2 regions of the Streptomyces sp. UC4497 genome follow, and region 2 is predicted to be linked to the other one. Evidence: riboswitches for the same ligand, from Rfam matches in the RefSeq annotation. Region 2 holds a riboswitch; the other holds the start of a gene.

Region 1 (3,776 bases), on a different contig from region 2:
CCTTGAGGGCTCCTTGGTGGGGCGGTCGGCCGAAGGTCCTGCTCCGCTACCTGCTGGGCCAGCGGCCGATCTGCACGTTCTCCAGCACACCGACCGCGTCCGGCACGAGGATCGCGGCGGAGTAGTAGGTGCTGACGAGGTACTTGGTGATGGCCTGGTCGTCGACGCCCATGAACCGGACCGACAACCCCGGTTCGTACTCGTCCGGCAGCCCGGTCTGGTGCAGGCCGACGACACCCTGGTTGTCCTCGCCGGTACGCATGCACAGGATCGAGCTGGTGCGCTCCTTGGTGACCGGGATCTTGTTGCAGGGCAGGATCGGCACCCCGCGCCAGGCCGGCACCTGCTGGCCGCCGAGGTCCACGTGGTCGGGGTAGAGCCCGCGCGCGTTGAACTCGCGGCCCATCGCCGCGATCGTGCGGGGGTGTGCCAGGAAGAACTTCGAGCCGCGGCGGCGGCAGAGCAGCTCGTCCAGGTCGTCCGGGGTGGGCGGACCCGAGTGCGGCTGGAGGCGCTGCTTGAAGTCGGCGTTGTGGAGCAGGCCGAACTCCCGGTTGTTGACGAGCTCGTGCTCCTGGCGCTCGCGCAACGCCTCGATGGTGAGCCGGAGTTGCTCCTTCGTCTGGTTCATCGGCTCGTTGTAGAGATCGGCGACCCTGGTGTGCACCCGCAGGATCGTCTGGGCGGCCGAGAGCTCGTACTCGCGCGGCTTCGCCTCGTAGTCGACGAAGGCGCCGGGGAGTTCGTGCTCGCCGACGTGTCCGGCCGACATGGGGATCTCGGCCTCACCGCGGTGGTTCTGGCCCCGGGTCGCGAGCGACTTGAACTCGTCGATGTGCTCCTGAAGGTGCGGCGCCGCGGACAGCACGGCCGCGAAGTCGGCGCGCGACAGCGTGAGCAGGGTGCCCGAGGTCTCGGCGACCGCGGTCTGCTCCCACCGGGCGTCCTCGTCCAGCAGTGCGTTGTCGCCGAAGCGGTCGCCGTCGGCGAGGACGTCGAGCGCGACCTCGTCGCCGTACTCGCCCTCGGAGAGCTGGCTGATGCGGCCGTGGGCGATCAGGTGGAGCTTGTCCGCCGGTGCCCCGCGCTCGACCAGTGTGTCGCCGGCCCGGAAGTCGCGCTGCACGCACCGGTCGGCGAGGGTGGTGAGCACCTCGACGTCGTCGAAGCCGCGCAGCAGCGACAGTTCACCGAGTTCGCGGGGGATCACCCGGACGTCGCCGCCGTCCTGGATGAACTCGATGGTCCCGTCGCCGACGGTGTAGGTCAGGCGGCGGTTCACCCGGTAGACGCCGCCCTTGGTCTCCACCCAGGGGAGCATCCGCAGCAGCCACCGCGAGGTGATCTCCTGCATCTGCGGTGCGGACTTGGTCGTGGTGGCGAGGTTGCGGGCGGCCGCCGTGCCGAGGCTGGTCTGCTGCGGCGGTACCGACGCGGTTTCCGGCGTGGTCGAGTCAACGGTCATCGGGTGAGCTCTCCTTGGTCGGGCGAAAGCGCGCATGCCCGTAACAACGGGACAGAAGAAGGAAAGAGGGATATGTCTGAGGCAATGCGTCCAGAACCTGGATCACCGTAAGGGCCGCCTCGCCCGCCCGGCCAAGGGAAGCCGGTGACATTAACTCGATGCGATGATCAAGGCCGCGCGGTGTTTGCCCGGCCACCGATGGATCTCGGCCCGTTTCCGTGGTGTGTCCCCGCGGATGCCGGCCCGTGCTCACGCGGCAGCAGGGTGTCGCGGCATCGCAAACCCGATGGAAGTCGGCCAGCAGCCCCAGAGGTCCTCATTGCGGACTTTGCACGGGGCAAGGTAATGGCGGCACGGCCGGGCAGGAACCCACCCGCGCGCCGCAGCGGGCCATCGCGTTACCCTGGCCGCCGTAACCGGACACGGGGTGCCCCACCAGAGGGCTGAGAACACACCCGTCGAACCTGAACCAGTTCGTACTGGCGGAGGGATGTCTCATGCCTGTCGCGCATGTTTCCAGTGGCCTGCCTGCCGACCGCGAGAGCGGCGCCTTCGACGGGCGGATGCCCGCGGCACCCGGCGACCTCGGCATCGAGGGGCACGGCATCGAACCGGTGCCCGAAGGCAACCGCTACGGCGGGGCCGGGCGCCTGTTCACCGTGTGGTTCGCCCCGAACCTGACCATGACCGGCGTCTTCACCGGCACCGTCGGCATCGCGCTCGGACTCGACTTCACCACCGCGCTCGCCGCCGTCGTGCTCGGCACCCTGGTCGGCGCGGTGCCGACCGCCTACCTGGGGACGTGGGGAAGTCGGACCGGGGCGGGGCAATTGCCGCTGGCCGGGCTCGCGTTCGGGCGGGGCGTCGTGCTGCCGGGCGTGCTGCAGTGGCTGTCGTCCATCGCGTGGGACGCGCTGATCGGCCTGTTCGGCGGTGACGCGCTGGCCCGGCTGTTCGGCTGGCCGTTCTGGGCCGGCGTCCTCGTCATGCTGCTCGCCCAGGGCCTGCTCGGTGTCTTCGGCTACGAGGCCATCCACCGGCTGCAGATCGTCATGACCTTCGTGCTCGGCGCCGCGTTCGCGCTGATCGCCTGGCGGCTGCTCGACGGCGTGCACCCCGCCGCCCACGCCTCCGTGCACGGGGCCGACCGTGTCGGCGCGTTCGTCCTGACCAGCACCATCGCGCTGAGCCTCAGCCTGTCCTGGGCGCCGTACGCCAGCGACTTCAGCCGCTACTTGCCCGCCGCCACCTCCCGTACCCGCATGTTCTGGTACACGCTGCTCGGCCTGCTGGTGTCGTTCGTGGCCGTCCAGGCGCTCGGGCTGTGGGGCGCCTCCGTGCTGACCGACCAGACGGCCGCCGGGGTCGACGAGATCCTCGGCGGGGGAGCGGTCGGCGCGTTCGGGCTGCTCGCCGTGGCGCTGGCCGCGCTGTGCAGCAACGCCATGAACGACTACAGCGGCTCGCTCGCCCTGCAGACCATCGGCGTGCGCATCCCGCGCCCGGTGGCCGCCGCCCTCGCCGCCGCACTGGGCTTCCCGCTCGTGCTGTGGATGCACGCCGCCGACACCACCGCGCGGTTCCAGAATGTGCTGCTGTTCGTCGGGTACTGGATCCCCGGCTTCGTGGCGATCGTCCTCGTCGACTGGCGCGCGCGGGCCAGGGCGCGGGCCGGAGCGCCGATCGACCTCGCCGCCGAGCGCGAGCGGCGAGAGCCTACCTGGCCGGCGCTGCTGGCCTTTGTGGTGGCCTTCGCCGCGGCGGTCCCGTTCATGGACACCAGCCTGTACGTGGGCCCGGTGGCCGAAGCACTGCACGGCGCGGACGTGTCGTACTACGTGGCGTTCCTCGTGGCCGCCGCCGTGTACGCGCCGCTGCGGCTGCGGCGACGCGGCTGACCTGCCGTACGAGCCCCGCACCTCGCACCACCTGTACTTCTCGCACCACCTGTACTTGTCTCACCTCCTGTACCTGGAGTCACCCCATGCCTCAGACGTCCCCCGGCCGCCCCGACGACCTCGTCGCCTTCGCGGCGCAGGCGCTCGGGCGCGTACAGCAGGACGCACCGCTGGTGCAGTGCCTGACCAACGCGGTGGTCACCGGGTTCACCGCCAACGTGCTGCTCGCGGTCGGCGCCGCGCCCGCCATGGTCGACATCCCCGACGAGGCCGGGCCCTTCGCCCGCGTGGCCTCGGGCGTGCTGGTCAACCTCGGCACCCCGCGCGCCGAGCAGCGCGCCGCGATGCCCGAGGCGGCGCGGGCCGCGGCCGAGGCGGGCACGCCGTGGGTGCTCGACCCGGTGGCCATCGGC
Region 2 (3,776 bases):
GCCGAGCCCGGAGCCGATGGGGGAGCCGAGCGGCATGATCGCCGCGCAGCCCACGTCCTCCAGCTTGCGGGCCAGGACCGGGTCGTCGTTCGTGTACGGCAGGACCGTGAAGCCGTCGTCCACCAGCGTCTCCGCCGCGTCGAGCAGCTCGATCGGATCGGGCAGCAGGGTGCGCTCGTCGGCGATGACCTCCAGCTTCACCAGGTCCGTACCGAGCGCCTCGCGCGCGAGGCGGGCCGTCAGGACGGCCTCTCCCGCGGTGAAGCAGCCCGCCGTGTTGGGCAGCACCCGGATGTTCAGCTTCTCCAGGACGGAGAGCACCGAGCCGTGCACGCTCGCGTCCACCCGGCGCATCGCCACGGTGGTGAGTTCGGTCCCGGAGGCCACCAGGGAGCGCTCCAGGACGTCGAGGCTGGGCGCCCCGCCCGTACCCATGATCAGACGCGAGGAGTACGCGTCGCCCCCGAGGACGAAAGTGTCGTCGGCCATGGACGGTTCAGCCTCCTTGTACGGCCGTGAGGACCTCGACGCGGTCTCCATCGGAGAGCGCCGTGGCGGGCCATTGGGTGCGGGGGACGACGATTTCGTTGAGCGCGGCGGCGACGCCCTTTGGGGCGGTGGTGAGCGTGGTGACCAGGAGGTCGAGCGTGGTGCCCGCTACTACGGTGCGCGGTTCGCCGTTGATGTGGACCTTCATGCGGGCTGCTCCAGGAGGGCTGTGCCGAAGCGTTGCGGTGTGAACGGGCGGGCTTCTTCCGGGAGTTCACCCGTGGTCAGGACGTGCGCCATGGCGTCGCCGGTGATCGGCGTCAGGAGCACGCCGTTGCGGTAGTGGCCGGTCGCCAGGAGGAGGCCGGGCAGGGCGGTCGGCCCCAGCAGCGGTGCGTTGTCGGGGGAGCCGGGGCGCAGGCCCGCGCGGGTCTCGGTGAGCGGGAGTTCGGTGATGCCGGGGACGAGTTCGTGGGCGTCCCGCAGGAGTTCGTAGACGCCTCCCGCGGTGACCGTGGTGTCCCAGCCGAGTTCGTTGCTCGTGGCGCCCACGACGAGCTCGCCGTTGACGCGCGGCACCAGGTAGATGTGGCCGCCGCGCACGACCGCGCGGACCGTGCGGCTGAGGAAGGGTGCGTACCGCTTCGGCACCGTCAGGCGCAGCACCTCGCCCTTCACGGGGCGGACCGGCGGCAGCACCGCGTCGGGCACCCCCGCGAGCTGTCCGCTGCGGCTGCCCGCCGCCAGCACGACCTGGTCCGCGGCGAGTTCGGTGCCGTCGGCGAGGACCGCGCCGCACGCCCGGTCGCGGACGACACGGAGCCTTTCGGCCCACGACCGGTGGAAGGTCACGCCGGAGCGCTCGCAGGCCGTCACGAGGGCGCCCGCGAGCCTTCTCGGGTCGATCTGGTGGTCCCCGTCGACGCGCAGTCCGCCGCGCACGCCCGGCGCGAGCATCGGTTCGAGGCGGCGGCAGTCGCGGCCCGAGAGCCACTCGGACTCGAGCCCCGACTTCGTTTGCAGCGCGTGCAGTTCGCGCAGGTGCGCGCGGTCGTCGGCGTCGAGCGCGACCGCGAGCGTGCCGCACGCGCGGTAGCCGAGGTCCTGCCCGGTGGCCTCCGACAGCTCGGCCGCGAAGTCCGGGTAGCGGCGCGCGGAGGCGAGGTTCAGGCCGAGCAACGTCTGCTCGCCGTGGTGGAGTTCGGTGACGGCGGCCAGCATTCCGGCCGCCACCTGGGCGGCCCCGCCGCCGGGTTCGGGGTCCGCGACCGCGACGGAGAGACCGCGCTGCGCGGCCCGCCAGGCGGTGACGAGACCGATGATGCCGCCACCGACGACGAGGACGTCGCAGGTGTGCGAATGAACGGATGGCGTCGACGACATGGGCGTCAAGCCCCTCCCTTCGCCGGTATGACCCGGATCAGGTTCGTACGGTCGAAGGCCGCTCCAGCCTCCCTCTCAGCCCGCTGCGTACGGGCTCCCGCGAGTGCTCTACGTTGGCCACCCTAGCCGTTCACCATGGCCTCCAGTAAGGGAGTCTCAGCTCGTGGCCCGTTCTCTTGACGGTCTTGTTCTGTCCCCCGTTGTCGACCAGGCCCCGGGTCAGGTGGGTACGCGGACCCGCTTCACGTACCGGGAGAAGGACGGCCGGATTTCGGCCGCTTACGTAGGCGGCGATGTCGTGGAGGGGCACCTTGTGGGCACGCGCTCCGGGGACGGGATCGACTTCCGCTACGTACAGCTGAAGACCGACGGAACGACCTCCTCCGGGCACTGCGTCTCGACCGTGTCCGAGCTCCCGGACGGCCGGGTGCGCCTCGACGAGACCTGGGAGTGGGAGTCGCAGGAAGGCAGCGGCACCAGCGTGGTCGAGGAGCTCCCCGGCCGGGTGTGAACGCCGCGGCGCCGCCCTTGCCTTGATCGCTAAACCGCCGGCACATGTGCAGGACGTCACGGCGCGGGAGTGGCCCGCACCGCTGACCGACGCAAGATCGCGTGCCTAAGGTTGATCCCGTGAGCGAGCAGCGGAGCGGGAGCGGAGCGCCTTCGGGGCAGCGGAACGTCGTCATCGTGGGCGCGGGCATGGCCGGTGTGCAGACGGCGGTGGCGCTGCGCGAGCAGGGCTTCACCGGCGCGGTCACGCTGCTCGGCGCCGAACCCCACCAGCCGTACGACCGGCCACCGCTGTCCAAGGCGGTGCTGCTCGGCAAGGCCGAGGGCTCGGCCTTCGACGTGGACTTCGAGGCGCTCGGCGTCTCCCTGGAACTGGGCCGCGAGGTGACAGGGCTGCGGCCCGGCGACCACGAGCTCGACACGGCCGATGGCCCGGTCCCGTACGACGTGCTGGTCGTGGCGACCGGCGCCGAGCCCGTGCAGCTGCCGGGCGCGCGGTCCGCCCCCGGCGTGCACCTGCTGCGCACGCTCGACGACGCCGAGCGGCTTCGGCCCGTCCTTGCGGAGCAGCACGACGTGGTGGTCGTGGGTGCCGGCTGGATCGGCGCCGAGTTCGCCACCGCGGCCCGCGAGGCCGGCTGCCGGGTCACGGTGGTGGAGGCCGCCGACCGGCCGCTGACCGGGGCGCTGCCCGCCGAGATCGCCGCCCCCATGGCGGCCTGGTACGCCGACGCCGGAGCGCAGCTGCGCACCAACGCGCGCGTGGAGAGCGTCGAGCCGGGCGTCGTCGTCCTCGACGACGGCACGCGGCTGCCCGCGGGAGCCGTCGTCGTCGGCATCGGCGCCCGCCCCGCCACCCGCTGGCTGGCCGGCTCCGGCATCGAGCTCGGCGCCCACCGCGAGGTCCTCGCGGACGACGGGCTGCGCACATCCGTGCCCGACGTGTACGCGGTGGGGGACTGCTCCTCGTTCCCCTCGGAGCGCTACGGGGAGCGCCTCATGGTCCACCACTGGGACAACGCGCTGCAGGGGCCGCGCACGGTGGCGGCGAACATCGTCGGCGAGACCCCGGCGGTGTACGACCCGGTGCCCTACTTCTGGTCCGAGCAGTTCGGCCGGTTCGTGCAGTACGCCGGGCACCACGCGGGCGCCGACACGACGGTGTGGCGCGGCGACCCCGCCGGCGCGGCCTGGTCGGTGTGCTGGCTGCGTGACGGCGCCCTGGTGGCGGTCCTCGCCGTCGGCAAGCCGCGTGACCTGGCCCAGGGGCGCAAACTCATCCAGGCGGGGACCGCGCTCGACCCGGAGCTCCTCGCGGATCCGGCCCGCCCGCTGAAGTCCGCGGTGGCCTCCAAGGCGTGACAGAAGGGGCGAAACGGGAGGAGTCGTGGCCC

What was found. Region 2 has a riboswitch for thiamine pyrophosphate ahead of thiO (glycine oxidase ThiO). Riboswitches for the same ligand answer to the same signal wherever they lie in the genome.
Region 1: linked by a shared signal. The riboswitch ahead of ACYSUO_RS08390 (purine-cytosine permease family protein) and the one ahead of thiO (glycine oxidase ThiO) in region 2 are both predicted to bind thiamine pyrophosphate.

The regions. Positions count from the first base shown of each region.
Region 1 is NZ_JBTYHB010000004.1:262,918-266,693, forward strand. It holds gene ACYSUO_RS08385 (family 2B encapsulin nanocompartment shell protein) at 47-1,465, opposite strand; TPP riboswitch at 1,879-1,973, shown strand; gene ACYSUO_RS08390 (purine-cytosine permease family protein) at 1,963-3,363, shown strand; gene thiM (hydroxyethylthiazole kinase) at 3,450-3,776, shown strand, end outside.
Region 2 is NZ_JBTYHB010000022.1:35,515-39,290, reverse strand. It holds gene ACYSUO_RS27065 (thiazole synthase) at 1-489, opposite strand, end outside; gene thiS (sulfur carrier protein ThiS) at 497-697, opposite strand; gene thiO (glycine oxidase ThiO) at 694-1,872, opposite strand; TPP riboswitch at 1,870-1,983, opposite strand; gene ACYSUO_RS27050 (hypothetical protein) at 2,036-2,383, shown strand; gene ACYSUO_RS27045 (NAD(P)/FAD-dependent oxidoreductase) at 2,503-3,744, shown strand.